DNA from 4 places in the Mesorhizobium sp. M0598 genome. Region 3 is predicted to be linked to each of the others. Evidence: predicted binding sites of a transcription regulator. Region 3 holds the regulator's gene; each other region holds the start of a gene.
The links. Region 3 encodes PhoB, which activates phosphate uptake and scavenging genes when phosphate is short. Its sites were predicted from a motif close to TGTCATNNANCTGTCAT; they were not measured.
Positions count from the first base shown of each region.

Region 1: a site for PhoB is predicted at 3,884-3,900, ahead of olsB (l-ornithine N(alpha)-acyltransferase). Genes of this name have one in related genera too.
Region 2: a site for PhoB is predicted at 5,730-5,746, ahead of NKI59_RS14375 (inorganic phosphate transporter). Genes of this name have one in related genera too.
Region 4: a site for PhoB is predicted at 5,127-5,143, ahead of ugpB (sn-glycerol-3-phosphate ABC transporter substrate-binding protein UgpB). Genes of this name have one in related genera too.

Region 1 is NZ_JAMYQL010000003.1:283,468-291,363, forward strand. Features, by position in the region: gene lspA (signal peptidase II) at 1-396, shown strand, start outside; gene acuI (acrylyl-CoA reductase (NADPH)) at 448-1,437, shown strand; gene NKI59_RS06365 (PAS domain-containing hybrid sensor histidine kinase/response regulator) at 1,526-3,814, shown strand; gene olsB (l-ornithine N(alpha)-acyltransferase) at 3,964-4,839, shown strand; gene grpE (nucleotide exchange factor GrpE) at 4,936-5,571, opposite strand; gene NKI59_RS06380 (hypothetical protein) at 5,808-6,011, shown strand; gene NKI59_RS06385 (fatty acid desaturase) at 6,139-7,161, shown strand; gene NKI59_RS06390 (DJ-1/PfpI family protein) at 7,309-7,896, opposite strand, start outside.
Region 2 is NZ_JAMYQL010000009.1:146,520-154,415, reverse strand. Features, by position in the region: gene NKI59_RS14395 (M3 family metallopeptidase) at 1-1,635, opposite strand, end outside; gene NKI59_RS14390 (nuclear transport factor 2 family protein) at 1,725-2,135, opposite strand; gene NKI59_RS14385 (carbonic anhydrase) at 2,146-2,790, opposite strand; gene NKI59_RS14380 (transporter) at 2,960-3,985, opposite strand; gene NKI59_RS14375 (inorganic phosphate transporter) at 4,072-5,676, opposite strand; gene NKI59_RS14370 (TetR/AcrR family transcriptional regulator) at 5,821-6,357, opposite strand; gene NKI59_RS14365 (efflux RND transporter periplasmic adaptor subunit) at 6,507-7,784, shown strand; gene NKI59_RS14360 (efflux RND transporter permease subunit) at 7,781-7,896, shown strand, end outside.
Region 3 is NZ_JAMYQL010000005.1:152,570-160,465, reverse strand. Features, by position in the region: gene pstC (phosphate ABC transporter permease subunit PstC) at 1-252, shown strand, start outside; gene pstA (phosphate ABC transporter permease PstA) at 256-1,107, shown strand; gene pstB (phosphate ABC transporter ATP-binding protein PstB) at 1,104-1,907, shown strand; gene phoU (phosphate signaling complex protein PhoU) at 1,940-2,647, shown strand; gene phoB (phosphate regulon transcriptional regulator PhoB) at 2,664-3,353, shown strand; gene NKI59_RS09420 (ROK family protein) at 3,363-4,607, opposite strand; gene xylF (D-xylose ABC transporter substrate-binding protein) at 4,894-5,934, shown strand; gene NKI59_RS09410 (sugar ABC transporter permease) at 6,077-7,441, shown strand; gene NKI59_RS09405 (ATP-binding cassette domain-containing protein) at 7,519-7,896, shown strand, end outside.
Region 4 is NZ_JAMYQL010000005.1:28,355-36,250, reverse strand. Features, by position in the region: gene lysA (diaminopimelate decarboxylase) at 1-61, opposite strand, end outside; gene NKI59_RS08805 (hypothetical protein) at 77-283, opposite strand; gene argH (argininosuccinate lyase) at 355-1,755, opposite strand; gene tlpA (thiol:disulfide interchange protein TlpA) at 1,791-2,474, shown strand; partial or broken gene NKI59_RS08790 (bifunctional diguanylate cyclase/phosphodiesterase) at 2,477-4,910, opposite strand; gene ugpB (sn-glycerol-3-phosphate ABC transporter substrate-binding protein UgpB) at 5,206-6,516, shown strand; gene ugpA (sn-glycerol-3-phosphate ABC transporter permease UgpA) at 6,598-7,482, shown strand; gene ugpE (sn-glycerol-3-phosphate ABC transporter permease UgpE) at 7,491-7,896, shown strand, end outside.

The sequences.
Region 1 (7,896 bases), on a different contig from region 3:
GGTCTTGCCTTTCAGGAACGGCTCGACCTGCTTCCGTTCCTGGCGCTGTACCGCACCTACAACACCGGCATCGCGTTCTCGCTGTTTTCGTCCTTCGGCGACACCGGCCTGGTGGTCGTCGCGGTTCTGGTGGTCGCTTTCGTGCTCTATCTTGCGGCCCGCACGCCGCCGGGCCACCTGCTTGCCCGCATCGGCTTCGCGCTGATCGTCGGCGGCGCGCTCGGCAATCTGATCGACCGCGCTATCTACGGTCATGTCATTGACTATATTCTGTTTCACACGCCGGTCTGGTCCTTCGCGATCTTCAACCTCGCCGATGCCTTCATTTCGGTCGGTGCCGTGCTGGTCGTCTTCGACGAACTCATTGGCTGGCGGCGCGGAGCGTCGAGCGATTGACCTCACTCGCCTGGCGCCGCACATTCTGATCTGCAAGCCCGAGGAGAAAAAATGCCCGAAACCTTCAAAGCCATCCTCGTTTCGCGCGACGCCGAGAAAAACCAGTCGGTCGCGGTGACCGAGCTTACCGAGGCAGACCTGATGGAGGGCGACGTCACCGTCGCGGTCGAGGCGACGACGGTGAACTACAAGGACGGTCTTGCAATTACCGGCAAGGCGCCGGTGATCCGCCGCTGGCCGCTGGTGCCGGGCATCGATTTCGCCGGCACCGTCATCTCGTCTTCCGATCCTGGCTGGCGCAAGGGTGACAAGGTCATATTGAACGGCTGGGGCGTCGGCGAGACGCATTTCGGCGCCTATGCCGGACGCGCCCGCGTCAAGGGCGACTGGCTGGTGCCGCTGCCGGACGGCATGAGCCCGCATGATGCGATGGCGGTCGGCACCGCCGGCTACACCGCCATGCTTTGCGTCATCGCGCTGGAGCGCCACGGCATCGTGCCCGATCGCGGCCCGGTGGTGGTGACCGGCGCTGCCGGTGGCGTCGGCTCGGTCGCGGTCTCGATCCTGTCCAGCCTCGGCTATCACGTCATCGCCTCGACCGGCCGCGCTGCCGAAAGCCCCTATCTGATCGACCTCGGCGCCGCGGAAGTGATTTCACGCGACGAGCTCACCCAGCCGGCAAAACCGCTCGCCAAGGAACGCTGGGCCGGCGGCGTCGATGCGGTCGGCAGTCACACGCTGGCCAACGTTCTGTCGATGACCTCCTATGGCGGCGCCGTCGCCGCTTGCGGCCTCGCCGGCGGCATGGACCTGCCGGCAAGCGTCGCCCCCTTCATCCTGCGCGGCGTCTCGCTGCTCGGCATCGATTCGGTGATGGCGCCGAAGGCGGTCCGCCTCGAGGCCTGGCGCCGCATCGGCGCCGATCTCGACCACGCAAAGCTTGCCAGCCTGTCGACGAGCATCGGCTTCGACGGCATCATCGGCGCCGCGCATGACATCGTCGAGGGTAAGATCCGCGGCCGCGTGGTGGTGGATATGTGAGCCCCCAAGGGACAAAAAAGAGCGCGACCGCTAAAATTCGAGCGATCAACCACAACCTTCGATAAGCTCTGTCTGGCAGGATTTCCGTATGATTGCGGAACCCGGCATCAGAGAGGCGGAACCAGCCGAACGGGCCGACGGGACGGCCCCCGCGGCGCCAGGACGGCAGCCTGTCGCCGCGCCACCGCTGGCGCCGGAACTGCCGGCCTCCAACCGCGAAGGCCTGCCCTTCCTGACGCTCGTCGCCATCGTCGTGCTGGCAGGCTTTTCGCATCTGACCGGGGCGCCGGTCTTCATCACCATCGGCCTTTTGGCGACAGCCATCGCCGGGCTCGCCATGCATCTGCGCAACAGGCGCACCGAGCGCCGCGCGGTGGCCCTGCTCGATGCCACGACCGCCCGCAGCCGCGCCGAAATCGAGACGCTGGCCGACCGCATGTGGGAGATGCAGGAGAGCGAGGAGCGCTTTCGCGGGCTGATCGATGCACTCGGCGATCTCGTCGTCCATCGTGACCGCGACGGCCACATTGTCTACGCCAACAAGGTTTTCGCCGACCTTGTCGAGACCGACCAGCGCGACCTTGCCGGCAAGACCCTGGCCGAACTAGGCATCGATGTCGGCATCGTCCCCGACGCCGCGTTTTCCGACCATGAATGCCTGAGTTCCACCGACGTCGCCATTCGCACGCCGGACGGCCCACGCTGGTTCTCTTGGATCGAGCTGTCGGTGCGCGACAAGGACAGCGGCGCCGTTTCGCATCGCGCCATCGCCCGCGACATCACCGCTCGCAAGCGCGCCGAATCCTCGCTGATCACCGCCCGCGAGCGGGCCGAATATGCGAGCCAGGCCAAATCGCGCTTCCTCGCCACCGTCAGCCACGAGATCCGCACGCCGATGAACGGCATCATGGGCATGGCCCGGCTTCTCGCCGACACCAGCCTTTCGCCCGAGCAGCGGACCTATGTCGGCGCCATCTCGACCTCGGCCAGCGCGCTGCTGGCGCTGATCGAGGACCTGCTCGACTACTCCAAGATCGAGGCCGGCCGCTTCGATCCCGAACCGCAGCCGATGTCGGTGCGCGAGATCGCCGACAATGTCATCGAGCTTTTGGCGGCGCGGGCTTTTGCCAAGGATATCGGCCTCGGCTGTCATGTCGAACCCGACGTGCCGCAGCTGATCACCGCCGACCCCGGCAGGGTCAGGCAGGTGCTGCTCAATCTCATCGGCAACGCCGTCAAGTTCACCGACAGCGGCGGCGTCCTGGCAAGCATCGCCCGCGTCCGCACCGAAACCACCGACCGCATCCGCTTCACCATCACCGACACCGGCCCCGGTCTGCGCGAGGAGGACATGGAGCGCATATTCGAGGACTTCGAACAGGCTGACGGCACCTCGACCCGTGCGCATGGCGGTGCCGGCCTCGGTCTCGCCATTTCCAAGCGCCTTGTGACCGCCATGGGCGGCACTATCTCTGTGTCGAGCCGGCTTGGCCAGGGGTCCGAATTCGTCTTCGAGATTCCCGCTATTTCCGCCGTCGAGGCGCCGCAGATCCGCCAGGACGCGCTGTCGGGCCGGCATGCGGTGATCGTGTCGAAGAACCTGGTCGAGGCCGAAGCCCTCGCCCGCACCATTCGCGCCAATGGCGGCACGGTCGATCTGGCCACCGCCGCCGCCCAGGCCACCCCTTTCGCCGAGAGCTGCGACGTGCTGCTGATCGATGCTGCCATGGAGCAAAGCGACGGCAGGCTGCTCGGGCGCCTGCGCCAGAGCGGATTTGCCGATTGCGAGGCAGTGACGCTGATCGCACCGACCGACCGTGGCATGCTTGGCGAGTTCCGTGCCAATGGTTACGCCACCTTCCTTGCGAGGCCGGTGCGCGGCGAGACATTGCTGCGCGTGCTTTTGACCAGCCACGCACCGGTCGTCGCCGAGCCGCAACTGCAAAAGCGCGGCGCGCAGGCGGGGCACGCCATTGGCGCCCGCCAGCAGGGCCTGTCGGTGCTGATCGCCGAGGACAACGACATCAACGCCATGCTGGCCCGCGCCACGCTGCTGAAGGCCGGGCATCGCGTGAAAGTGGTCGGCAACGGCAAGGCCGCCGTCGAGGCGGTCATCAGCACCGGCCACAAGCACCGTTACGATGTGGTGCTGATGGACTTGCATATGCCTGTCATGGACGGCCTGGACGCCATCGCCGCCATCCGCCGCCATGAGGAGGAGACCGCGGTGCCGCCGGTCCCGATCATGGTGCTGTCGGCCGACAGCCAGGAAAAGACCCGCCACGCCGTGCTCGCTCACGGTGCCAGCGGCTTCGTCACCAAGCCGCTCGACCCCGATGCCCTGGTTCATGCGGTCGAAGGGCAAGCGGCCGCCTGAGGCACAACATAGACGGTTGATAGATTACCCAGCCGACGAAGTATTGCCCGCAGAGCCGTATCACGGTACTGTCACAATCCTGTTGCACCTACACCGTATCCCCGTGCCAAGAGGGATGGCTCGAAGGAGAATCACTCGTGCATACAGTCATGCCGGAATGTGATGCTCGGCCGAACGCCAGCGGGCCTTTGCTCGTCGGCCGGAACGCCGATGCCGTCATAAAAGGCGCATCGCTCGGCCGCATCGGCAATCTCGAAGTGCGGCTCGCCCGCAACGAGGCCGAGATCGCTGCCGCGCAGGAAGTGCGCTACCGGGTGTTCTACGACGAGCTTGGTGCCAGGAAGGACCTGTTCCAGATGCAGGACCGCCGCGATGCCGATCGCTTCGATCCCCTCTGCGATCATCTGCTGGTCTTCGATACTTCGCTTTCCGGCCCTGAGCATCGCCGCATCGTCGGCACCTACCGCCTGCTGCGGCAGGAGATTGCCGCGGCCGCCGGCGGCTTCTATTCCGAAGGCGAATTCGAACTGACCAAGCTGATCGCGCGGCATCCTGGCCAGCGCTTCCTCGAGCTCGGCCGCTCCTGTGTTCTGCCCGAATACCGCTCGAAGCGCACCATCGAGGCGCTGTGGCAAGGCATCTGGGCCTATATCAATCATTACGGCATTGGCGTGATGACCGGCTGCGCGTCCTTCCACGGCACCGTGCCGGCGGCACATGCAGAGGCGCTGACCTACCTTGCCCACCACTGCCGGACGAATTCATCCTGGGACGTGCGTGCCGTCGCCGGGCGCTATTGTTCGATGGATCTGATGCCGATCGAGGCCGTCAATACCAAGGCGGCGATCGCCGCGATGCCGCCGCTGGTCAAGGGCTATCTGCGCGTCGGCGCGCGCATCGGCGACGGCTGCGTCATCGACCGTGAATTCTCGACGGTCGACGTGTTCGTGGTGATGCCGGTCAAGGAGATCGGCGCCCGCTACGTCAATTATTATGGCGGAGAAGCGCAGCGGTTTGCGGCGTGAATAGTGAATAGTGAATAGTGAATAGAACATAGCACTGACTGCTGGAGCAGCAATTGGCTACTCACTACTAACCATTCACTATTGACCATTCACCATTCACGCATCTTTCTCAGCCTGCTCGTTGACCGGCCCCGGCTCGACCGGCGCTTCGCTCGCGACATGCTTGGGGCCGCCCTTGGCGACGCCGACCATGGCCGGCCGCAGAACACGCTCGCCGATCGAATAGCCGGGCTGCACGACCTGCACGACCGTGTTGGCCGGTACGTCGGGATTGGGCACCTCGAACATCGCCTGGTGGAAATTCGGATCGAATTTCTCGCCCTCGGGCTCGAGCTTCTTCACGCCGTGGCGTTCCAGCGCCGACAGCATGGCGCGCTCGGTGATCTCGACGCCGTCGATCAGCGCCTTGAAGCCGGCATCGCCCGAAGCCTTGGCCTCCTCCGGGATGGCATCCAGCGCACGGCGCAGATTGTCTGACACCGAAAGCATGTCGCGGGCAAAATTGGCAACCGCATAGGCGCGCGCGTCGTGGACGTCGCGGGCGGTGCGGCGACGCAAGTTCTCCATGTCGGCCGCGACGCGCAGCGCGCGATCCTTCAGCTCTTCGTTTTCCTTCAGAAGCCGCACAAGCGCTTCATAGTCGCCGTCGACGCCACCTTCCCTTGGCTCCGCGGCAGCCTCGGTCTTCTCGGCTTCATCGGGCGCGCGTTCGTCTTTTGCCTGGTCGCTCATCGCCGTTTCCCGTCATTTTCAAATGGTGTGGATTTGCGCCCGATATCGAGGTTTAGCGGCCAAAAATCAAGGGGCAAGCGATACTGCAGCCGCTGTCGCTGCTTGATGGCGGACGGGGCAGACCTTTCGATTTTAATTCAAACTTTACCGTACCCGACGGCTTTGCTTGCCAGCATGCTACAATGCGGGAACCATTCCTCCCTTGGAAGAGTTTCGAAGCCGACACAGGATTTTGGATGATGCCCCGCAGGAATGGCGAAAAACGCGACGGGCTCGCCGGCGATATCCGGCGCCAGCTCGGCACCGAGGCGACCAAGCGCTTTCTGCGCACCTTGCCGGCCTTCCGCACGGAGTCCGATATTCCCGACCGTCTGAAGGAATTGCTCGACCGCCTGGACGGCGTCGAAGCCAAGGTGGTCGCAGGCGGGCGCCGTCGGTAGACACCATTGCAGGCCGTGCGCCCGGCGACTGCGGCCACCAATTCCTCGCCATCGCGCGACATTTACCCGCAGTAACTTTGCGTGATCGCCGCCTTGCGGCAGCGCCCTGCTCCGCCTATGTTTCATGATGAACATGATTTCCCCCGAAGCTGTGGCAAACAGCAAGCGCGCCTGGTTGAAAATCCTGTCGCGCTATAAAAAGCCCGACAGGCGTCGCAGCGCCGTCGAACTCGCGATCACCCTCATTCCCTTCGCCACGCTGTGGGCACTGTCCTCGGCCGCCTATGCCTATGGCCATTGGTGGGGTCTGGTCCTCATCCTTCCGGCAGCCGGCTTTCTGGTGCGTATCTTCATGATCCAGCACGATTGCGGCCACGGTTCCTTTTTTGCCAATCGCTATGCCGACGACTGGATCGGCCGCGTGCTTGGCGTGCTGACGCTGACGCCCTACGATTGCTGGCGCCGCGCCCACGCAACCCATCACGCCAGCGCCGGCAACCTCGACGAGCGCGGCACCGGCGACATCAAGACACTGACGGTCGCCGAATACCGGCAACTGTCGTGGCGGGGCCGGCTCGCCTATCGCCTCTATCGCCATCCGCTGGTGATGTTCGGCCTTGGCCCGATCTGGATTTTCATTTTCGAGCAGAGACTGCCCTTGGGCATGATGCGGGGTGGCCTCACCCCTTGGGTGTCGTCGATGTCCACCAACCTCGCCATCGCGGTCATCGCCGCGCTGCTCATCTGGTTCGTTGGCCCCGGCGCGTTTCTGGTCGTGCATTTGCCGATCGTCATCCTCGCCGGATCGGCCGGCATCTGGCTGTTCTATGTCCAGCACCAGTTCGAGGAGACGGAGTGGACAAAGGACTCCGAGTGGGAATTCCAGCACGCTGCCCTGCACGGTTCGTCCTATTACGACCTGCCGGCGGTGCTGAACTGGATCACCGGCAATATCGGCGTCCACCACGTGCACCACCTCTCGGCCAAGGTGCCATGCTACCGGCTTCCGGAAGTGCTGAGGGACTATCCGGAGCTGCGTGAGATCGGCCGCGTCACACTCCTCGACAGCCTGCGCTGCGTCAAGCTGGCGCTGTGGGACGAGAGCCGCAGCAAGCTGGTATCGTTCCGCGAAGCGCGGATGGCCGTGTAGACGCACCGCCGCATCTAAAGCGCGTCGCGCTCGACCGGCCTCATGCGACGCGCTTTAGGTTGTTGTTTACGCATGCCGTTATCGCAAAACCGCTGAACACTTTTGCGCGACATGCGTTAGGGGTGCGGCGGGCTCCACATTCCGAGCTTAAGCCGCCTGGCGCTGGTCGCGCATCAGGATCTCGCCCTGGCGGATCTCGGTGCCCAGCACTTTCAGACATTCGCGCATGAACGCGGCAAGGCCCGGCCAGCCCTTGGCCGACACCAGATTGCCGTCGACATGGGCGCCGGTCGGCGTAACATCGATATAGATGCCGCCGGCCAGCGTGACTTCCGGCTCGCAATATTGCAGCGCCGCGACTTCGCGGCCGCGCACCACGCCGTCGACCGCGATCAGGATCTGCACGCCGTGGCAGATGGTGAAGATCGGTTTTCCCGTCTCATGGAAATGCCGCACCAGCGCCTGCACGCGCTTGTCGATGCGGATATATTCCGGCCCGCGCCCGCCCGCCGCGTAGACGGCATCGTAGTCGGCCGGATTGACCTCAGAAAACGTCTTGTTGAGGATGTAGTCGTGGCCGAGCTTTTCCGTATAGGTCTGGTGGCCCTCGAAGTCGTGCAGCGAGGTCTTCAGGATATCGCCGGCCTTCTTGTCGGGGCAAACGACATGGACGGTGTGGCCCACCGCATGCATGGCCTGTTCAAAGACGAAAATCTCGTACTCCTCGCTGAACTC
Region 2 (7,896 bases), on a different contig from region 3:
GCGCGCCGCCAGCATCTTCTCGACCAGCGCCTTCGGTATCGGCTTGCCGGTCTTGACGTGCAGCGCATGTTTTTCCAGCACCGCCGGCACCGTCAGCCAGTGCTCGTAGAGCTGCGAGGGCAGCTCGACGAAATCGCGGCTGACCGAGGTGCCCGCGACCGACGGCCAGGCGACGTCGGTCAGCATGCCGTGCAGGGCATGACCGAATTCGTGGAACAGGGTCTTGGCCTCATCGACCGACAGCAAGGCGGCCTCGCCGGCCGGCGGCTTGGCGAAATTCATGATGTTGTAAATGACCGGCTTGGAGCCAGGACCAAGCTTGTAGCCGGATTTCAGCGCGCTCATCCAGGCGCCGGAGCGCTTCGAGGGTCGCGCGAAATAATCGGCGAGGAACAGGCCGCGCTCGCTGCCGTCGGCATTCTTCACCACGAAAACCCGAGCGTCCGGGTGCCACGTGGCAATGCCCTTCTTTTCCTCGAAAAAAATGCCGAACAATCGTGTTGCCACGTCGAAACAGGCGTCGATGATGCGGTCGAGCTGCAGGTACGGCTTCAGCTCGGCCTCGTCGAAGGCGAATTTCTCTGCGCGCAGCTTCTCCTGATAGAAGCGCCAGTCCCAGGCAGCGAATTTCTCGTTGCTGCCGGCCTCGGCCGCCAGCCGCTGCAATTCGGCCTGGTCGCTTGCGGCCTTTTCCACCGCCTTTTCCCAGACCGGATCGAGCAGCGCGTGCACCGCCTTCGGCGTCTTGGCCATGGTATCGTCGAGCTTCAATGCGGCGTAGGAAGCATAGCCGAGCAGCTTCGCCTTCTCGGCGCGCAGGCGCAGCATGTCGCGCACCACTTCCGTGTTGTCGGTAGCGCCGCCATTCTGACCACGCATGATGAAGGCGCGGAACGCTGTCTCGCGCAGGTCGCGGCGCTCTGAGAAGGTCGAGAACGGCTCGTAGATCGAACGCGACAGAGTGACGGCGTAGCGGCCCTTCTGGCCGCGCATCTCGGCGGCTTCCGCCATTGAGCTTTTCAGGAATTCCGGCAGGCCGGCAAGGTCGGCCTCGTCGAGGAACAACGCCCAGTCGCGCTCATCGGCAAGCACGTTCTGGCCGAAATTGGTGCCGAGCGACGACAATTCCTCGTTGATCGAGGCCAGCCGCTTCTTGCCTTCGGCGTCGAGCCTGGCGCCGGAGCGGACGAAGTTTTTCCAGGTCTTTTCCAGCACCCGCAGCGTTTCGGCATCGAGCTTCAAAGCCTCGCGGCGCTGATAGAGATCGTCGATGCGGGCAAACAGTCGCTCATTCATTGAAATCGCCGAGAAGTGCCGCGACATCTTTGGCGAGATGTCGCGCTCCAGCGCCTGGATCGCTTCGTTGGTGTGGGCGCCGGCGCGGCACCAGAAGATCGAGGAGACATGGTCGAGCGCCTCGCCGGCAAGCTCGAGCGAGGCAAGCGTGTTTTCGATGATCGGCGTCCCGGTGTTGCCGGCAATCGCCTCGATCTCGGCCTCATGCGCCTTCAGGGCCGCGTCGAAGACCGGAGAAAAATCGCCGTCGCCGATGCGCGTGAAATCGGGCAGGCCGAGCGGCCCTTGCCATGCGGTCAGCGGATGGGCGGCGAGGTCGACGGTGGACGGCATGGGCAAACTTTCGCTGAGTGGCGGGAGAAGCGGATCGTCACCGATGTAAGGCGCCGGCCGGTTGCGCGCAACAGCGGGTCCCGTTCATGGTTCCGTCAGTAGCTGTCGCAGTTTTCGGCGATCGCGGCCTGCGAACTGGCGGTGATCTGGTCGTTGGCGACCGCAAAGGTCTCCTGCATCAGCATGTCGTTGCTGGGAAAATCATAGCAGGCGATGACAGTGGTGACGCCGCCCTCCGATTTCTCGATCCGATGGCGGATTTCGGCCCCGGCGACGGCGCCTTGCCACTCGGCGATCGAGGCGATGAATTCCTGCTTGCTTTGCACGACGCCGAGGTCGTCGAGCTTGATGCGGACGTTGTCGGCGAGCAGGTCCGACAATTCGCTGCGGTCGGCGACGAGGAGTGCCGAATACCAGCGATCGATGATCGCGCTATCGTCGGCACGGGCGAAATCTGCCGAGCACAGCAGTGCCGCAGCCGCGAACGCGTCCCGAAGTCGCGTCATGCCTTGTCTCCTACTCCATCTCCGGCCGCTCGAAATCGCCGGTGTCCTTGTTCATCACCCAAAGCTCGCCGGTCGAAATATCGAACCAGGCGCCGTGCAGCGACAGCCGCCCCTTGCCTTCGAGGATCGAGACGCAAGGGAAGGTACGCAGATTGGCGATGGAATAGCGGATCGAGATGCGCTCCAGCGCCGTCTGGCGCTCGGTCGCGGTCATGAAGGTGCTGGACGATACGGTCTCGGCTGCGGGCGCGATCAGGCTCATCCACTTGCCGATGAAATCGCCCGGCGACAAGGGTGCGGCCGTGGTGTCAAGCGCCGCTCGGATGCCGCCGCAGCGGCCGTGGCCCATCACCACGATGTTCTTGACCTTGAGGCTCTGCACGGCAAATTCGAGCGCCGCCGATGTCGAGTGGAACTGATCGTCGGGCGCATACGGCGGCACCAGATTGCCCACATTGCGCAGCACGAACAGCTCGCCGGGCCCGGCATCGAAGATCGCTTCGGGCGCGGCCCGCGAATCGCAGCAGGCGACGATCATCGTTTCCGGTGCCTGGCCCTCCCGCGCCAGCGAGCGATAACGGCCGCTTTCGGTGAGATAGCGGCCGCTCATGAAACTGCGGTAGCCGGTGAGAAGATGCTCGGGAAGATGGGGCATGGGCAGCGGCGGGAGCCTTTCCGGGTTGAAGGCAGCTCGGTTCAATCCCGAAAGGCTCTAGCGCATCGGCCTGAAAATCGGAACCGATTTTCGGAAGGCGGGATGGCGTGGTTTCGACGTGCCAGCCCGTATTTTGACACAGGTGAACGAACGCCGCCATTAATCGGGCTCAAAACCGCAGATTGGCGCCGGCGCGTAGCAACAGCCAGTAGAACAGGCCGGTCGCGCCGACGGCGAGCAGCATCGCCAGGAAGAAGCCGCTGGGACTCTCGGCAAATGGCAGTCCGCCTGTGTTCATGCCGAAAATGCCGACGATCAGGGTTCCTGGCAAAAGCAGCGCGCTCATCACCGCCAGCGCCTTGAGGCTACGGTTCGATTCGTCGGCAAGCTCAGCCGCAAGCTCCTCCTGCAGCAGCCTTGCCCGGTCGTTGATCATGACGACCTCGCGGTCGAGCCGTTCAAGGCGCGCAGCAAGCCGGCGCAGAACTTCATGTGCGCCGGCGGAAAGGTTCCAGGCGGAACGGTCTTCGTCCTGGAAAAGCGCTGCCAGGGCCGAGATCGGCCGATGCAGGGATACGGCAAGGCGGCGCACATCCTTCAGCTGCCGTTTTTCGTCGGCAAGCCGCTCGGTCACGAGATGATCCTCGACTGCATCCAGCCGCTTCGTTGCCGCGGCGAGCCGCAGGCTGGTGGTCTTGCAAAAAGCCATGACTAGCATTTCGAACAGCTCGAATGCCGTGGCCGGCCGCAGCCCCGCGGCAAGGGCCGTGTGCACTTCCTCCACTGCCGCCAGCGGATGCCGGCGGCCGGTGACCAGCAGCCGTTCCGAGACCGCAAAATGCAATCTGCCGATGGTCGTCGACTGATGGGTGATCTCGCCATGCAGATCGGCCGAAATGCCGTGGACGACGCCATTCTCATGCGCCAGCACTAGGCTGTCCTCATGTCCTTCGAGGATTGCATGAGCCGACGCCGGCAACGCGCAGGCATGGCTGACCCAGGAATGGGCGCGCCGGTCGACAAGGTCGACATGCAGCCAGACCCAGCCGCCCGCTGAGGCCAGCGCGGCCTCTATGTCTCGGGGCGCCAGCGGTTCGGGAGCTTTGCCGGGAGCGGCATGATAGGCCCAGACCAGCCCGGGAGCATGATGCTGGTCGTCCGCGGCAAGCAATGTCAGATGCGATGCGTCATTCATGGCCGCCGCCGAAACGATGCACGTTCAGGTGATCAGGGCGGCGCCGGGGCCGGTGCCGCGACATTCTGGTCAAACCCTGCCCCCGCTCAGAACACCTGGCGGAAGATGACGAACAACACGAAGGCAAGACAGATGGAGACCGGAAGGGTCAGTATCCAGGCCATCAGCATGTTGCGCACCGTCGACCATTGCAGGCCCGAGCCGTTCGCCGCCATGGTGCCGGCAACGCCCGAGGACAGCACATGGGTGGTTGAGACCGGCAGGCCGAGATAGTCGGCCGATGCGATCGTCGCCATCGCGACAAGCTCGGCGGACGCACCCTGACCGTAGGTCAAATGGCTTTTGCCGATCTTCTCGCCGACGGTGACGACGATGCGCTTCCAGCCGACCATGGTGCCGAGGCCGAGCGCCAGCGCGATGGCGACCTTGACCCAGAGCGGGATGAACTTCGTCGCGTTGTCGACCGCCTTATGGTAGGTCGTCACCGCCTTCAGGTCGTCTGCCTCCATCGGCAGCAGCTTCTTCTTGTCGATCAGCTTCAGCGCTTCACCGATAAGATAGATGTTGTTGCGGGCGTTGCTGACCAGCGTTGTCGGCAGCTTTTCCACGGACGGATAGGGCGACAACATGGCGCTGGTGTCGTGGATGAAGCTCTGCAGGGCAGGCGTGGTCTCGTCCTTCCAGGTCTTGGTGCGAACGGCGTCGCCGACCGCGGTCGCCGCGTCAGTCACGACGACGCCGGGCTTGACGTATTTGCCGAGTACCGTTTCGACTTGCGTCGCCGCCGATTTGTAAGCTTCGAGATAGTTCACGTCCGGTGTGCGGTTGAGCGCGAACGCGGTCGGCACGACGCCGATCAGGATGAGCATGATGAGGCCCATGCCCTTTTGCCCGTCATTGGAGCCGTGGGCAAAGCTGACGCCGGTGCAGGTGAAAATAAGCAGCGCCCGAATCCACAGCGGCGGCGGCGCGCTCGACTTGGGCGCCTCGTAGAGCTCGCGGTTCCTGACCAGCAGCTTCATCACCAGAAGCAGCAGTGCAGCCAGGCCAAAACCGACCAGCGGCGAGATCAGGAGCGACAGGCCGACATTGGACGCCTGCGACCAGTCGACGCCGCTGGTGACGGAGCCGGCCGGGGCCATGAACTGGTTGGCGAGACCGACGCCGATGATCGAACCGATCAGTGTGTGCGAGCTCGAGGCAGGCAGGCCGAGATACCAGGTTCCGAGATTCCACATGATCGCCGCGACCAGCAGCGCGAAGACCATGGCTAGCCCCGCGCTCGATCCGACCTGAAGGATCAATTCGACCGGCAGCAGCGATATGATGCCGAAGGCGACCGCCCCGCTGGCGGTAAGCACGCCGAGGAAGTTGAAGAAGCCGGACCACATCACTGCAAGCTCGGCCGGCATGGAATGCGTGTAGATCACCGTTGCCACCGCATTGGCAGTGTCGTGAAAACCGTTGACGAATTCGAAGCCGAGCGCGATCAGCAGCGCCAGCCCAAGTAGGATCCACGGCACCGCGACGGTGCTGGTCAGGTCCTGGCTGAGCGCGTAGCCGACATAGGCAAGGCCGCCCAGAATGATGACGGCAAAGGCCGGCAGAAACCATTTGCCGGTGCCGTTTGGCCGGTCAAGCGGATGCTCCGGCCTTGGAATTCCTGCTTCGCCTGAAACAATATCGACCATACCCCACTCCTCCTGCGTTGCAGCAAAGAATGGGAGGACGCTATGTCGGCACAATGAAGCCTGTGTGACGGCAGGCACTTTGGGTTGACGCAACGGGCGATCGAAGCGACCGAGGCAATTGAACCCGGCCCGCGCATTCCTAGACTATTCCGCGATGTCCAGCAGGGTCGATATCAGCAGCCGGCGCTCTTCGGCGGAGAGAATGTCCGAACCGAACAGGTTCATGCTGCGAAGCCCTTCGATGGCGAGATAGCAGACCAGCAGCGCCTTGAGATTCGGCGTCTCCTCCTTCAGCCGCTCGAACACCTGCCGCCTGAACGATTTTATCGGCGTCAGGAAGTCGGGATCCTCGGCAATCGCCGAAAATATCCAGGACGCCGACGGTTTCGATTCCTCGGCATGCTCGGCCGAAAGCTTGATGTAAGTTGCAAGCGGGCTTTCGCCGCTGACGCCGGCTGTGCGGGCGGACTCCAGCGCCTGCTCGAAGGCGCGCAGGTAATCCTCGACCAGCGCCTGCATCAATTTCGCCTTGGTCGGAAAATTGTACAACAAGCCGCCTTTCGACACGCCGGCACGGCTCGCGACCGCATCCAGCGACAGGCTGCCAGGACCCGTCTCGCGCGCCACGGCGGCGGCGGCGGCGAGAATCTTCTCGCGCGAATTTGCTCTGCGGGCCTTCATCAAGCGTTCCCCATTCATTAGCTTAGGCGGAATTGACAAGACCGTCCAGACGGTACAGTAAGATCGCCGTCATTTGAAATTGGGACCAGGCACAGGTATGTGTTCCGGTCATCCGACCGTTATGCTGGGCCGTGGCCGAGGGACTGTTCGTGATCAAGCGCTTCATCATCGCCTTCATTCTGCTCGTGCTGGTGTGCGGCGGCATCGTCGGCTTCAACCTGTTTCGCGACAATGCGATCAAACAGTTCTTCGCCACCATGAAGCCGCCGGCCGCGACCGTGTCGACGGTCATCGTCAAACCGATGTCCTGGACGCCCGGCATCGAGGCGATCGGCACTGTCAGTGCCGTACGCGGCGTCGACCTCACCGTCGAAACCGCGGGCATCGTCAAGGACATCCTGTTCCATGCCAATCAAAAGGTCGCCGCCAACGCCGTGCTGCTGCAGCTCGACGATGAAGTCGAGCGGGCCGACCTCGTGGCATCGAAAGCGCAAGCCACATCCGACCAGACGACGCTGATGCGCGCTCTTGAGCTGCAGAAGCGCGGGGTCGGCACCGACGCTACGCTCGACACGGCGCAGGCAGCAGCATCGGTCTCCGCCGCGCAGGTAAACAAGCTGCAAGCGGTGCTCGACCAAAAGCAGTTGACGGCCCCCTTCAAGGGTACCGTCGGTATTCCGAAAATCGACCTTGGCCAGTATCTCACACCTGGCACCGCTGTGGTGACCTTGCAGGACATGGATACGATGCGTGTCGATTTCACCGTGCCGGAGCAGCAGCTTCCGCAGCTGAAGATCGGACAGACGGTGCGGTTGGGCGTCGGCGGCGGCGACATGCCGTTCACCGGCAGCATCCGCGGCATCGATCCGAAGATCGACCCGACCAGCCGGCTGGTGACGGTAAGGGCGGAGGTCGGCAATCCCGAAGGCAAGCTGACGCCCGGCCAGTTCGTCCAGGTGCGCGTCGAACTGCCCGAGGAGAACGACGTGCTGGCGCTGCCGCAGACGGCGCTGACTTCCAGCCTGTACGGCGACTTCGTCTTCGTGGTGCGCCCGGCCAAATCCGCCGAAGCCAACGGCGCGGCGCCCGAGGCAAAGCCGGAAGAAAAGCCGGCTGCAGATGCTGCCAAGCCCGCGGCCGAAGCACCCGCGGCAAAACCCGACGAAAAGCCGGCTGCTACCCCAGCCAAACCGGCAGAGGAGGCCAAGCCGGCAGCGGAAGAACAGAAGCCGCAGCTCGTGCTCGCCCAGGTGTTCGTCAAGCCAGGCCGCCGCAACGCCGGCCTGGTCGAGATCCTGGAGGGCATCGCGCCCGGCGACGAAGTCGTTACCGCCGGCCAGAACCGGCTCTCCAACGGCATGTCCGTTGCCGTCGACAACACGATCGATCCGAGCAAGCCGGGGAACCAGCAGGCAGCCCAGCAATGAGCTTTTCCGACCTCTTCATCCGCCGCCCGGTCCTTTCGACCGTGCTTGCCTGCATGATCCTGCTTCTGGGTTTCCAAGGCATCTTCAACCTTTCGATCCGGCAGTATCCAGA
Region 3 (7,896 bases):
CTCGGCCGGGCGCTCGGCGAGACCATGGCGGTGACCTTCGTCATCGGCAACGCCCACCGCATCAGTGCCTCCCTGTTCGCGCCGGGCACGACGATCTCGGCGACCATCGCCAATGAATTCACCGAGGCCGACGGCGACCTCTACACCTCCTCGCTGGTTTCGCTCGGCCTGATCCTCTTCGTCATCACCTTCCTGATCCTTGCCGCCGCCCGCTATATGCTGATGCGGATCGACGCCCGTACGGGAGCCTGACCGATGTCGACATCCTCATCGCTCCACAGCCGCCGCAAAGCCAGGAATTCGGTGATGATGGCGCTTTGCGTCGTCGCCGCCGGCATCGGGCTTGCCTGGCTGGCGCTCATCCTCGGCGCACTAGTCTATAAGGGCACAGCCGGGCTTTCGTTCGCGGTCTTCACCGAGATGACGCCACCACCGGGCGAGGCCGGCGGCCTGCTCAATGCCATCGCGGGCAGCCTGCTGATGACGATCATCGCCGTTGTCGTCGGCACGCCGATCGGCGTGCTGGCGGGGACCTACATGGCCGAGTATGGACGCTTTTCGCGCATCACCACCGTCGTCCGCTTCATCAACGACATCCTGTTGTCGGCGCCGTCGATCATCATCGGCTTGTTTGTCTATGAGCTGATGGTGCGGCCAATGGGACATTTCTCGGCCATTGCCGGCGCAGTTGCGCTTGCCATCCTGGTCATTCCGGTGGTCGTGCGCACCACTGAAGACATGCTCAGCCTGGTGCCGAACGCGTTGCGTGAAGCCGGTGCCGCGATCGGCGCGCCACGCTGGGTGGTGATCCGTTCGGTCGCCTACCGCGCCGCATTGTCCGGCATCGTCACCGGCATATTGCTGGCGATAGCACGCATTTCCGGCGAGACGGCGCCGCTGCTCTTCACCGCGCTCAACAACCAGTTCTGGAGCAGCAATATCAACGCGCCGATGGCCAGCCTGCCGGTGACCATCTTCCAGTTCGCTCTCAGCCCTTACGAGGAATGGCAGCAACTGGCGTGGACCGGCGCACTCATAATCACCCTGACGGTTCTGGGCTTGAGCATCCTCGCCCGCAGCCTTACCGGACGCAGAGAGGACAGATGACACAGATGTTGTCCCCAGACATGACGATGGCCGAAACGGTAGCCGAGAAGACGAAGATCGAGGTCAAGAACCTCAACTTCTACTACGGCCAGAGCAAGGCGCTGAAGGACATCAGCCTGTCGCTGCCCGAGCGCAGCGTCACGGCCTTCATCGGCCCTTCGGGTTGCGGGAAATCGACGCTGCTGCGTGTGTTCAACCGCATCTATGAGCTCTACCCAAAACAGACGGCCGAGGGCCAGGTGCTGCTCGACGGCAAGAACATTCTCGACCGGTCGCAGGATCTCAACCTCCTCAGGACCAAGATCGGCATGGTGTTCCAGAAGCCGACGCCGTTCCCGATGTCGATCTACGAGAACATCGCCTTCGGCGTCAGGCTCTACGAGAACCTCGGCAAGTCCGAGATGGACGGCCGCGTCGAACAGGCGTTGAGGCGCGCCGCGCTGTGGAGCGAGGTCAAGGACAAGCTCAACGCCAGCGGCTTGAGCCTGTCCGGCGGCCAGCAGCAGCGGCTCTGTATCGCCCGCACCGTGGCGGTGAAGCCGGAAGTCATTCTGCTCGACGAACCGGCTTCGGCGCTCGACCCGCTGTCGACTGCCAAGATCGAGGAACTGATCGACGAATTGCAAGCCGACTACACGATCGTCATCGTCACCCACAACATGCAGCAGGCGGCGCGCGTGTCGCGCCAGACCGCCTTCATGTATCTGGGTGAACTGGTCGAGTTCGACCGGACCGAGAAGATCTTCACGTCGCCCCGCGAGAAGCGCACGCAGGACTACATCACTGGCCGCTTCGGCTGAGCCATTCCGATCATGCATTTGAGGACAGGATCATGGGCGAACACACAGTCGCTTCTTTCGACGAGGATCTCGAGCAGATCAGCAAGCTGATCCGCGACATGGCCGACCTCGCCGGTTCGATGGTCGGCGGGGCGACCAAGGCCCTGTTGAATTCCGACAACGTGCTGGCGCAACGCGTCGTTTCCGACGACGCCATCATGGATGCGCGTCAACGCGAACTGGACGACCGCGCCATCACCCTGATCGCCAAACGCCAGCCGATGGCCCACGATCTTCGCCATGTGGTCGGAGCGATCCGCATGGCGGGCGACCTCGAACGCATCGGCGACCTTGCCAAGAATATCGCCAAGCGCGTGAGTGCGGTCGGCCTCAGCGCCACGCCGCGGGACCTGTCGCATTCCATCGACGCGATGGCGCAGCTGGTTCTCATCCAGGTGCAGGGTGTCATCGAGGAATATGCTGCAGGCGATGCGGCCGCGTTGGCCAAGCTGCGTGCCGCCGACGAGCGCATCGACGTCAAATACACGTCCGTGTTCCGCGAGCTCTTGACCTACATGATGGAAGATCCGCGCAACATCACCGCTTGCACGCACCTGCTGTTCTGCGCCAAGAATCTGGAGCGGATCGGCGACCATGTCACCAACATCGCCGAAAATGCGTATTATGTGCTGACCGGCGAGCAATTGCCGGTCAATCGTCCGAAGCAGGACGAAACGACAATGTCCGCACCGGTGACATGATGGGGGTGCCCAGCCGATGATCGCACCACGCATAATGGTGGTGGAGGACGAGGAGCCGTTGGGTGTGCTGCTCCGCTACAATCTCGAATCCGAAGGCTACCAGGTCGAGGTGGTGACACGCGGCGACGAAGCCGAGATCCGTTTGCAGGAGAATGTGCCCGACCTTTTGGTGCTCGACTGGATGATACCAGCGGTTTCCGGCATCGAGCTCTGTCGTCGGCTGCGGGTGCGCCCCGAAACCGAGCGGCTGCCGATCATCATGCTGACCGCGCGCGGCGAGGAGAGCGACCGGGTGCGCGGTCTTTCGACCGGCGCCGACGACTATCTGGTCAAACCGTTTTCGACACCGGAATTCATGGCCAGGGTCAAGGCGCTGCTGCGGCGCGCCAAGCCGGAAGTGCTGTCCAGCGTGCTGAAGGTCGGCGACATCGTTCTCGATCGCGAATCGCACAGAGTCTATCGCAAGAAGAGCGAAATCAGGCTCGGGCCGACCGAATTCCGGCTGCTCGAGTTCATGATGCGGCATCCGGGCCGTGTCTTCTCGCGCAGCCAGTTACTCGATAATGTCTGGGGCGAGACAATCTACATCGACGAACGCACCGTCGACGTGCATGTCGGGCGGCTGCGCAAAGCCGTCAACAACGGCCGGATGCCGGATGTCATCCGCACCATCCGCGGTGCCGGCTATGCGATCAGGGAAGATTGACCCGCCTGGTCAGGCTACGTTCTTTCTGACGCTGGGCCTCATTTGCGCGCCCGGCGCGAAAATCTCCTGGTCGACGAAGCTTAACGCCCGCATCGCGCAGCCTTCGCGGATCAGCGGCAATTCGTTCGGCTCTGTATCGAAGGAGATCGAGCCTGAATGCTGACCGCCGGCGGTCTGGGCGATTGCCTTCCGCAAGGCCGGCTCGATCAGATCGAAGGCGGCGGCACTGGCGCCGACCATCGCGACCGGTGCCGGATCGATCAGCGCGAACAGCGAGCCGAGACCGAAACCCAGCGCTTCGCCGGCCTTGCGGTAGGCCTCGCGTTCCGGCCCATCTTTCTCGCGCGCCTGGGCCGCCAGTGCTCGCATGTCGGCGTCGCTGACGTCGGCGACCGGTTCGCTGTCTTCGCTCATCTGCCTGGCGTTGCGCCAGATGGCGTAGTTGCCGGCATAGGCCTCGATGCAGCCGCGCCGCCCGCAACGGCAGAGCGCGCCGCCCGGACGATGGATCATGTGGCCAAATTCGCCGCCCGAGGAATGCGTCCCGGTGAACAGTTCGCCCTTCAGCACCAGCCCCATGCCGATGCCATGCGAAAGCAGGATGGCGATGAAGTCGTCGCGATAGCGATCCGGATTGCGCCAGCGCAAAGCCACCGCCATCATGTTGCAGTCGTTCTCCACCGTTGCCGGGATGCCGAATTCGTCCTCCAGCATGTCGGCAAAGGCGATGTCGGTCTGCGGCGTGATCGGCGACCACAGCATGGCGCGTGCAGGGGAGTCGGTAATGCCCTGAATCGCCAGGGCGATGCGGGCGACACTGCGGACGTCAAGGTCTGGATCCTGCAGCCGGCGCCGGACGATGGCCATGCATTCACGGATCAGCTCGTCGCGCGGCATGGTCAGCGTGTCCAGCCGGCGCTGTTCCTCGGCGACCACCTGTCCCGTATAGTCGATAATGGCGGCCGACAGGAAATTCAGCGACAACACCACGGTCAGCACCGCCGCCGCTTCCGGGTTGAGGGCGAGGCCGACCTGCGGACGACCGCGTTTCAACGAAACGGGCTCACTTGCCTTGCTCTCGGCGAGGATGCCTTCCCGTATCAGGTCGGAAGAGATCGCCGATATGGTCGAATGACTGAGGCCGGTGGTAGCTGCGATCTCAGTACGCGATGGCTGGCCGGCCCGGCGCACCGCCGAGATCACCATCGCCCGGTTGCGCCGGCGCAAATCGTCATGGCGGATTCCGACCGACATTGTTTTGCTTTCCTCCCGGTTGCCGCGGCTGCTCATGAACCGGAAGCCGTCGGTAATGTCCGACAAATAGTGTCGGATGCAGGCAAATAGTGTCAGATGCAGGTGGCGCTGTCATCGTTTATTCCGACGCTCGAAAAAACTCGCAGAGTCATCAAAATCCATCAGAATCGATGTTGACAGCAGCCGGAGATCGGGCCAGTATTTTTTCGAGGCTCGAAAAAATTAGAGCTTCTAAGCTGGTCTTTGAGCCAATTGGTCACGCCGTACGCGGCGCAGGGAGGATATGATGAAGAAATTCACGACCGCCATTCTGGCGGGTGTCGCCATGACGCTGGCGCTGGCGTCGGTGGCGCAGGCTAAAGACAAGGTCATCGGCGTTTCCTGGTCGAACTTCCAGGAAGAGCGCTGGAAGACCGACGAGGCCGCAATGAAGGCGGCCATCGAGGCCGCAGGCGACAAGTATATTTCCGCCGACGCACAGTCCAACCCCGGCAAGCAGCTCACCGACGTCGAGAGCCTGATCTCGCAGGGCGCCAGCGCACTGATCATCCTGGCGCAGGACGCCTCGGCCATCGGGCCGGCCGTGCAGAAGGCACTGGACGAAGGCATCCCGGTCGTCGGCTATGACCGGCTGATCGAGAACAAGGACGTGTTCTATCTGACCTTCGACAACAAGGAAGTCGGCCGCATGCAGGCCCGCGAAGTCTTCAAGGTGAAGCCGGAAGGCAACTACGTCTTCATCAAGGGTTCGGGTTCCGATCCGAATGCCGATTTCCTGTTTGCCGGTTCGATGGAGGTGCTGAAGGAGGCCATCGACGGCGGCAAGATCAAGAATGTCGGCGAGGCCTATACGGACGGCTGGCTGCCGGCCAACGCTCAGAAGAACATGGAACAGTTCCTGACCGCCAACGACAACAAGGTCGATGCCGTGGTCGCCGCTAATGACGGCACTGCCGGCGGCGTCGTCGCCGCGCTGACGGCGCAAGGGCTGGCCGGATCGGTTCCGGTTTCGGGCCAGGACGGCGACCACGCCGCGCTGAACCGCATCGCGCTCGGCACACAGACCGTGTCGGTGTGGAAGGATGCGCGCGAGCTCGGCAAGAATGCCGCCGAGATCGCCTCGCAACTGGCCGACGGCAAGCAGATGACCGACATTGCCGGCGTGAAGGATTTCACCACGCCCGGCGGCAATACCGTCAAGTCGCTGTTCCTGACCCCGGTCGCCATCACCAAGGACAACCTCAACGTCGTCATCGACGCCGGCTGGATCAAGAAAGAAGAGGTCTGCGCCGGCGTGACGGCTAGCGCTGTTGCAGTCTGCAACTGAGCCGACGTTTCCGAGAAGTCCGAACGCCGCGGCCGCTCGCCGCGGCGTTTTTTCAACAAGAGTTGTTTTTCCGCTTCCGGCGGATAACTTCTAGGCTGCTTCCGGCATCCGCGGCAGACGGCAACCCGGCGGGAGAAACATCATGACCGATACGACGCCCAACACGCCGGTAGACAGCACGGCAGACCGGGCACGGGAATCCGAGCTCGGCATCGTTGCCCGATTTCTCAAGGCAACCGAACTCGACACGCGCATGCTCGGCATGATCAGCGCGCTGCTGGTCATCTGGGTCGGCCTGCATGTCATTTCTAGCGTACGGCTCGGCGTCAATCCGTTCGACTTCGACAGCCGGACCTTCCTGACGCCACGCAATCTCTGGAACCTGTCGGTGCAGACTTCGGCCGTGGCCATAATGGCCGCCGGAATGGTGCTGGTTATCGTCATGCGCAATATCGACCTGTCGGTCGGCTCCGCCGAAGGCCTGATCGGCGTGGTCATGGGTTTTGCGCAGGTGCATTTCCTGGTGCGAATGGTCGGTCTGCAATTAGGCAACCCCTGGATCTGGATCCTGGCACTGGCCATCGGCCTGGCGCTTGGCCTTCTGATCGGAGCGTTCCAGGGATACATCATCGCTTATCTCGAGGTGCCGGCCTTCATCGTGACGCTGGGCGGCCTTCTGGTCTGGCGGGGTGCCGCATGGTGGGTCGTCAGTGGGCAGACGATTGCGCCGCTGGATGCCACTTTCCAGCTGATGGGCGGCGGGCCGACGGGTTCGATCGGCGCGCGATGGAGCTGGATCGTCGGAATTGTCGCGTGCCTGGCGGTTGTGTTCATGCTGCTCAACGGGCGGGTGCAGCGCAAGCGGTTCCGCTTCCCGTTACGCCCGATCTGGGCCGAGACGTTCCTCGGGGCCGTCACTTGCCTTGTCATCATGGGCGCCATATGGCTTGCCAATTCCTATCCTTGGCCGGTCGGCATCGTGAACAGATATGCGGCGGCCAACAATATAACCGTTCCCGAAGGCGGGCTGTTCATCGCCCATGGCATCGCCATACCCGTGCTGATGGCTGTAGCCGTAGGGCTGATCATGACCTTCATCGCCAAGCGTACCCGTTTCGGCCGCTATGTCTTCGCCATCGGCGGCAATCCGGAAGCAGCCAACCTTGCCGGTATCAACACGCGCTGGGTGACCATGAAGGTGTTCATGATCATGGGCGTGCTGGCGACGATCGCCGCAGCGATCTCGTCAGCCAGGCAGAACTCGTCGACCAATGCGCTGGGCACGCTGGACGAGCTCCTGGTCATCGCGGCGGCGGTGATCGGCGGCACGTCGCTCGCCGGCGGCTCCGGCACAGTGCTCGGCGCCATGCTCGGCGCGCTTTTGATGCAGTCGCTGCAGTCCGGCATGGTGCTGCTCGGCATCGATTCGCCGCTGCAGAGCATCGTTGTCGGAGCCGTGCTGGTGGTCGCGGTGTGGCTCGATACCGTCTATCGCAAACGGGTCTGAGCATGATCCCGCAAGGTGGAAACCGGTTTTCGTACAACTTGGTGCTCAAGCAGGACCTCTAGGGAGGAAGGACGAGCATGGCAGACAAAACCGCTCCCACGCCGCTGATCGACATGCGCAACATCTCCATCGCTTTCGGCGGCATTCGCGCCGTCGACGATGCCTCTGTCGACCTTTTCCCGGGCGAGGTGATGGCTTTGCTCGGTCACAACGGTGCCGGCAAATCGACGTTGATAAAAATCCTGTCCGGCGCCTACAAGCGCGATGCGGGCCAGATTTTCGTCAACGGCGAGGAGGCTTCGATCTCCAATCCCCGCGACGCCAAGAAGTACGGCATCGAGACGATCTACCAGACGCTGGCGCTGGCCGACAATGTCGATGCGGCCGCCAACCTGTTTCTCGGCCGCGAGCTGATGACCGGCTGGGGTACGCTCGACGACGTCGCCATGGAGGCC
Region 4 (7,896 bases), 120 kb from region 3:
TGTCTGATATCGCCACGTCCTCGGCATGCAGCGCGCCGTCGCGGTAGTCGAAATGGTTCACGAGATTGGTCCGAAATCAGAGCAGCGGGTCGAGGATGAATTTCTTGTCCTCGACAGGTTTTTCCGGCTCCGGCGGCAAAGGTTGCTTGGCCTTCTCGGCGTCCTTGCGGGCCTGCACGGCTGCCGCGTACGGCGTGTCGAGCGCAGCCTTCCTGCCGCAGGCCGCAACGGTGGCCATTGCCGCCAGCAGCGTCAGCGTCACCAAAATCCTGCTTCCGGTCATCGTGCCATCCGTCCGAAACTGTTGCCCGCAGCCGCTTCTAGCCGAGTTTTGCGGCCATTGCACCCCGCGTCTTACGCCTTGGCGAGCCGCTTTTTCCAGTAGCGGATCTGCTTGCGCACCTCGGACGGCGCGGTGCCGCCGAAGCTCGTGCGGCTCTTTACAGAATTCTGCACGGCAAGAACCGAAAACACGTCGGCGCTGATACCGGGGTGAATGGACTGCAGATCCTCCAGCGAAAGCCTGTCGAGCCCGACCTTCTTCTCCTCGGCCAGCGCCACCGCCCGGCCAGTGATATGGTGCGCCTCGCGGAACGGCAGGCCGAGCGTGCGCACCAGCCAGTCGGCGAGGTCGGTCGCAGTCGAATAGCCGGCGCCGGCCGCCTTCTTCATCGCGGCAGTGTTCACCGTTATATCGCGCACCATGCCGGTCATCGCCGCCAGCATCAGGTCGAGCGTCTCGGCCGCGTCGAAGACCGATTCCTTGTCTTCCTGCATGTCCTTGGCATAGGTCAGCGGCATGCCCTTCATCACCGTCAGCAGACCGACGAGATGGCCGGTGACACGGCCGGTCTTGCCGCGCACCAGTTCGGCAGCGTCGGGATTCTTCTTCTGCGGCATGATCGACGAACCCGTCGAGAAACTATCCGACAGCCTGACGAAGCCGAATTGCGGCGTCGACCAGATGATGATCTCTTCGGCCAGCCGCGACAGATGCGTCGCACAGATCGCCGCCAAGCCCAGGAACTCGAGCGCGAAATCGCGGTCCGAAACACTGTCGAGCGAATTGCGCATCGGCTCGCGGAAGCCAAGCGCCTTCGCCGTCTGGTGCCGGTCGATGGGAAAGCTGGTGCCGGCGAGGGCGGCGGCGCCGAGCGGGCTTTCATCCATCCGCTCAATCGCATCGCGGGCACGCGACAGGTCGCGCGCAAACATCTCGACATAGGCCATGCAGTGGTGGCCGAAGGTCACCGGCTGCGCCGCCTGCATGTGGGTGAAGCCCGGCATCACTGTTGCCGCATGCTCCTCGGCCCGATCCAGGAACGCCGTGATCAGGCCCTTCAGCGCCTCGGTGACGCGAAAGCACTCGTCCTTGACCCACAGCCTGAGGTCGACCGCCACCTGGTCGTTGCGCGAGCGGGCGGTATGCAGGCGGCCAGCGGCGGGGCCGATCAGCTCGGCCAGACGGGCCTCGACATTCATGTGGATGTCTTCCAGCCTGGTCGAAAACTCAAATGTACCAGCCTCGATCTCTGCCAGGATCGTGTTCAGCCCGTGAGCGATTTTCTCTTGGTCGGCCGCCGAAATAATGCCCGTTTGCGCCAGCATCTGGCTATGGGCGATCGAGCCGCGAATATCTTGCGCATAGAGTTTGCGGTCGAACGAGATCGACGCGTTGATCGCTTCCATGATTGCGGCCGGACCCGAGGCAAAACGTCCGCCCCACATCTGGTTGCTGGCCTTCTTGTCATTCATCGCTATAACCCGTGCTCCGGAGCAGTTTTTCAAAAATGGCAGACGGCAATAGATTTTTCCCGGCTTTGCGTCTCATCCTCGCCGCTTTGGTTGCGGGCGTGCTGGCCGGCGCGGTCGCGGTATATGTCAGGGAAAGCAGTTCTGGCAACAAGGCGCCCGCGCAAGTGGCCGCCGGCGGCGGCAAGGACGACGTCGCCTGCGCCGTCAAGACCGACCGTGCCAAGAAGATCGCCGCCGCTGCCACCGGCCAGGTTGCCGCGCTTTTGCCGGCGGATCCGCCGCAATCGCTGAAAAGCCTTGCCTTCAACGGCCCCGACGGCAAGCCGACGACGATCGCCGATCATGCCGGCAAGACGGTGCTGCTCAATCTGTGGGCGACATGGTGCGCACCTTGCCGCGCCGAAATGCCCGCGCTCGATGCGCTGCAGAAGGAGATGGGCAGCGATGCGTTTCAGGTTGTTGCCGTCAACGTCGATGCCGGCGACGATGCCAAACCGAAGAAGTTCCTGGAGGACACCGGCGTCAAGTCGCTCGGCTACTATCGCGATGCCACGATGGCGCTGTTCAACGACGTCAAGACGCGCGGCCTGGCGCTCGGTCTGCCGGTCACCATGCTGATCGATGGGCAAGGCTGCCTGATCGCCCATATGAATGGCCCGGCCGAATGGTCGGGGCCGGATGCCAAGCGTCTGGTCGAGGCGGCGCTTCAGCCGGGATAGGCTCAGACCGTGCGCAGGCGCGGCTTGAGCACGGCAATGCTTGCGCCGCGTCGGCTGGCGGTGCGGATTGCCGGAGCGGCCACGCCCGTCAGTTCCCCGAATGTCTCGATCGGAGCCGGTTTGCCGAGGTAGTAGCCTTGCCCGATCTCGCAAGCCTCGGCGTCCAGGAACTGCAATTCACCCGGCGTCTCGATGCCTTCTGCCAGAACCGGTAAGCCGAGACCGCGTCCAAGCCCCAGCACGGCGCGAACGATCGCCGCGAACTGGGCGTTCTTGTCGACCGATTTGATGAACGACCCGTCGATCTTGATCTTGTCGAAGGGAAAGGCGCTGAGGTTGGACAGCGAAGAATAGCCGGTGCCAAAATCGTCCATCGCCACATGCACGCCAAGCGCCTTGACCTGCCTCAAGGTTGCCAGCGCGCGCGGCATGTCCTTCACCAGGGCCGTTTCGGTGATCTCCAGTTCGAGCCTGCCGGGGGCCAGGCCGGATCTCGTCAACGCGTCGTGCACCTTGCGGCTGAAGTTCGGATTGTGAAGTTGCACGGCGGAGACGTTGACGGCGACCATCAGCGGGTTTGTCCAGCGAACAGCATCGTTACAAGCCGTCGTCAGCACCCAGTCGCCGATCTGCGCGATAGCGCCACTGTCCTCGGCCACGGGGATGAAAACGGCCGGAGAAATGTCACCCCGCTCAGGGTGCTGCCAACGGACCAGGGCTTCGAAGCCGATCATCCTGCCGCCGCGGATCTCCTTCTGCGGCTGATAGACGAGGTGGAACTCCTTGCGGGCGATCGCCTGGCGCAATTCATGCTCCATCACGCGCTTGTCGCGGGCCGCGGTGCCCATGGCCATCTCGAAAAACCGATAAGTGTCCCTGCCTTCGGTTTTGGCGCGATGGAGTGCCGTGTCGGCATGGCTGATCAGGCCGGCCTGGTCTTCGGCATCCAGCGGAAAGAAGGCGATGCCGATGCTGGCCGAGACGAGGCCGGAGCCGACCGAAACCCTGTTTTCCTCCCGGATCGCCGCCAGCAAGTCCTCGGCTATCCGGCCTGCGGCCAGGGGGTCGGGGAGGTTCGGAGCTATGATGGCAAATTCATCGCCGCCGAGACGCGCGAGCATCTGTCCGTGGCGCGGGATGCCGGAAATGCAGTGCGCCAGCTTCTGCAGCATAGCATCGCCGGCCCCGTGGCCATAGAGGTCGTTGACTTGCTTGAACCGGTCAAGGTCAAGCAGCAGGAGCGCCAGATGTCCATCCTTGCCGCTACGATCCATCGAGGCGAATTCTGCTTCCAGCCGGGAAGAAAAGCTCCGCCGATTGGCAAGCCCGGTAAGCGGATCGAAATGCGCGAGGCGGAGGATCTCTTGTTCTGCCTTCTTGCGCTCACGGATGTCGCGAACGGCAAGCACTGTATGAGGCCTGCCGCAGTAGGTGATTTTCCTGGCGATCAGCTCGACAGGAATTCTCGCGCCGTCGCTGCCCCTTAACTTCGCTTCCTGCGCCTGTTCGCCGAAGCCGGACATATCGGCTGCGCTCTGTCCGTCGAAAAGCTCGCCGAATTGCATCGTGTTCAGGGTGGCTGTCGCTGTTCCGGTCAGCTTCGCCATACTGTCATTGGCGCTGACAATGCGGGTGCCATCGCAAACGATCAGACCTTCCACCGCCGCATTGGCGAGATCGTGCATGCGATCGGCCTCGAGCTTCTGGCGGCGAAAGCGCAGGTCGATCCACAGCGCGGCACCCGATAGCACAAGGATTATCAGGCTGGCGACCGCTGCGGCAAAGGCCTGGGAAATGGGCTCGATGGAATGTTCGGATATTTCAATCGAGGAATCCGGAATGATCGACACCGCGGCCATCGCGATGAAATGCAAGCTGCAAATCGCCAGCGTCAAAAGCGCCGCGCCGCCGAAAGTCGCGAGCGCTGACGGACGGCGCAAGACGACAAGGAGCGCCAGTGCCGCGAGGATCACGCCGGCCAGAAGCGATATCGCGACAAGGAGCAGGTTCCATACGACCCGGCCTTCGACCTCGAAAGCTGCCATGCCGATGTAGTGCATCGTCGCGATGGCGCCGCCCAGAATAGCGCCACCGACGAGGAAATAGTCGATGCCGCGGCGCAAGGTGGCGACCCACATCCCAAGCGCGGTCATGATAACGGCGGCGGCAAGCGAAAAAGGCGGATAATCCCGGATTGTATGCGTTCGGTATTCCCGGCGTAAACGCGGTCATGGCGATGAAATGCGTCGCCCATATGCCGAACCCGGTCGAGGCCGCGGCGATCATCAGCCAGACAAGCCGGTTTCGCTCGGTCGATCGGCCGACATGCTTAAGGAGATTAACCGCTGAGAAGCAAGAAATTCCACAGACGAGTGCGGCAAGCGCAACCAGTCTCGGATCGTGCTGACTTACAATACAATTATAGACCGTCAGCATCCTGGTTCACTCGGTCTGCCAAAACTAACAGGGGAGGTGTGACTGATTAGCTCTTGGAGATTTTAACGAATGGTTAACCCGCGGGCCATGAGGCGGGTCTTTTCGGGGGAAAACCGACGCCGCTGCGCCGAAAGACGGTGATGTGATTTCTGGCGCCCGGTTTCGGTAGCGAGTGCACTTTAGGAAGGAATGATGTTCATTGATCCGCAATAAAACCGTTGTCCGATTGTCATCAGCGCCACATATTGGCTTTGCGGAAGTGCCCCTTTCGCCAATGACAAACGGGAGATGAAACATGAAGTTCTTCGGCTTTGCGGCCGGTATCGCCGCCACGTTGACCCTGCTTTCCACCACCTCCGCCTTCGCCGTCACGCAGATCAGCTGGTGGCACGCCATGACCGGCGCCAACGCCGAGGTCGTCGCCAAGATCTCCAAGGATTTCAACGCCAGCCAGAGCGACTATGAGCTCGTTCCGGTGTTCAAGGGCACCTATCCGGAGACGCTGAATGCCGGCATCGCCGCTTTCCGCGCCGGCCAGGCGCCCGATATCCTCCAGGTGTTCGACGTCGGCACCGGCGTGATGATGGCGGCCGAGGGTGCGATAAAGCCGGTGGCCGATGTGATGACCGGCGCCGGGATGACTTTCGACAAGAGCCAGTATCTGCCCGGCATCGTAGGCTATTATTCGAAGCCGGACGGCACCATGCTATCGTTCCCCTACAACTCTTCCTCGCCCATCCTCTATTACAACAAGGACATCTTCCAGAAGGCAGGCCTCGACGTGAACAATCCGCCCAAGACGTGGAACGAGGTGTGGGAAGCTGGCAAGAAGATCAAGACGAGCGGCGCCGCCCCTTGCGGCTATACCTCGACCTGGCTGACCTGGATCCACCTGGAGAATTTCGCGGCGTGGAATGACGTGCCTTGGGCCACCCAGCAGAATGGCCTGGCCGGCGGTGATGTCGAACTCAAGATCAATGCGCCGATTTTCGTCAACCACTTCCAGGCGCTAGCTGACCTGGCCAAGGACGGCACGTTCAAATATGGCGGACGCACCTCCGAAGCCAAGCAAATATTCCTCGCCGGCGAATGCGGCATCTTCACCGAATCGTCGGGCGGCCTCGGCGATATCGTCAAGTCCGGCATGAACTATGGCATCGGCCAGCTTCCCTATGATACCGACGCCAAGGGCGCACCACAGAACACGACGCCGGGTGGTGCCAGCCTGTGGGTGTTCGGCAACAAGTCGGACGAGGAATACAAGGGCGTCGCGGCTTTCTTTGCCTATCTGTCCAAGACCGATGTGCAGGAATATCTGCACCAGAAGTCGGGATATTTGCCAGTGACGCTTGCGGCATACGAGGCGACTAAGAAATCAGGCTTCTATGACAAAAACCCCGGCCGCGAGACACCCATCCTGCAGATGACGGGCAAGGCGCCGACCGACAACTCGAAGGGCGTGCGCCTGCCGAATCTGCCGCAGGTGCGCGATATCCAGAACGAGGAGCTGGAGAAGATGCTGGCCGGCCAGCAAACCGCCCAGCAGGCACTCGACAATGCGGTTGCGCGCGGCAACGCGGCGATCAAGGAAGCGCTGGAGAACTGACGGGATTATCTCGGTTAGTCGGTTGGAATATCGCCCACGCGAGCTCGCGTGGGCGATACCTGGATAGCGAGGGAAATCAGCCTGTCTCCACGCGTCGTCTTTCCCAACAAGATCCTGCCCTACCTGCTGGTGGCGCCACAACTCGCCATCACCCTGGTTTGCTTCTACTGGCCGGCCGGTCAGGCGCTTTACCAGTCCATGCTCAGGCAAGACCCGTTCGGGCTGAAGAGCAGGTTCGTCTGGTTGGCCAATTTCCGGAAGGTGCTGGCCGATCCGGCCTACCTCAACTCGATCAAGGTCACAGTAGTGTTCTCTCTTGCGACCGCGACCGTTGCCATGGTTGTGGCCCTGCTGCTCGCGGTCATGGCCGAGAAGGCCGTGCGCGGCAAAGGCCTCTACCGCACACTGTTGATATGGCCTTACGCCGTGGCGCCGGCGATTGCCGGCATGCTTTGGCTTTTCCTGTTCAATCCCTCGATCGGCTCGTTGGCCTATTTGCTGAGAAGCCTCGGCGTCGTATGGGACCCGCTGCTCAACGGCACCCACGCCATGATCCTGCTGGTGTCGGCTGCTGCCTGGAAGCAGATCAGCTACAACTTCCTGTTCTTCGTCGCCGGCCTGCAGGCGGTGCCGAAAACGCTGATCGAAGCGGCGGCCATGGACGGCGCCGGCGAAACCAAGCGCTTCTGGACCATCGTCTTCCCGCTGCTTGCGCCGACAACCTTTTTCCTGCTGGTCGTCAACACCGTCTATGCCCTGTTCGACACGTTCGGCATCGTTCATGCCGTCACCGGCGGCGGGCCGGGCAAGACGACAGAGACGCTGGTCTACAAGGTCTACAATGACGGCTTCGTTAATCTGATCCTGGGCGACTCGGCGGCGCAGTCGGTCATCCTGATGGCCATCGTCATCGCGCTCACAGCAATCCAGTTCCGCTATGTGGAACGCAAAGTCCACTACGGCTGAGGGCAGCGATGATCGGCCAGTCCCGGCTCCGCACCTTCATCGCCCATGCCGTGCTCATCCTCGGCATAGTGATCGTGGCTTTTCCGATCTACTACACCTTCGTTGCCTCGACGCACACGCTGCAAACGATCCTCAGGCCGCCCCTGCCGCTCTTGCCCGGCGGCCAGCTATGGAACAATTACAGCGAGGCGCTATTCGGCGGCATCGGTCGTATCGGCGGGGTCAGCGTCGGCAGGCTGCTGCTCAACACCACGATCATGGCGCTCGGCGTTGCGGTGGGAAAGATCTTCATCTCGATCCTGTCGGCCTACGCGATCGTGTTCTTTCGCTTTCCGCTGCGCATGACCTTCTTCTGGCTGATCTTCATCACCTTGATGCTTCCAGTCGAGGTGCGCATCCTGCCGACCTACAAGG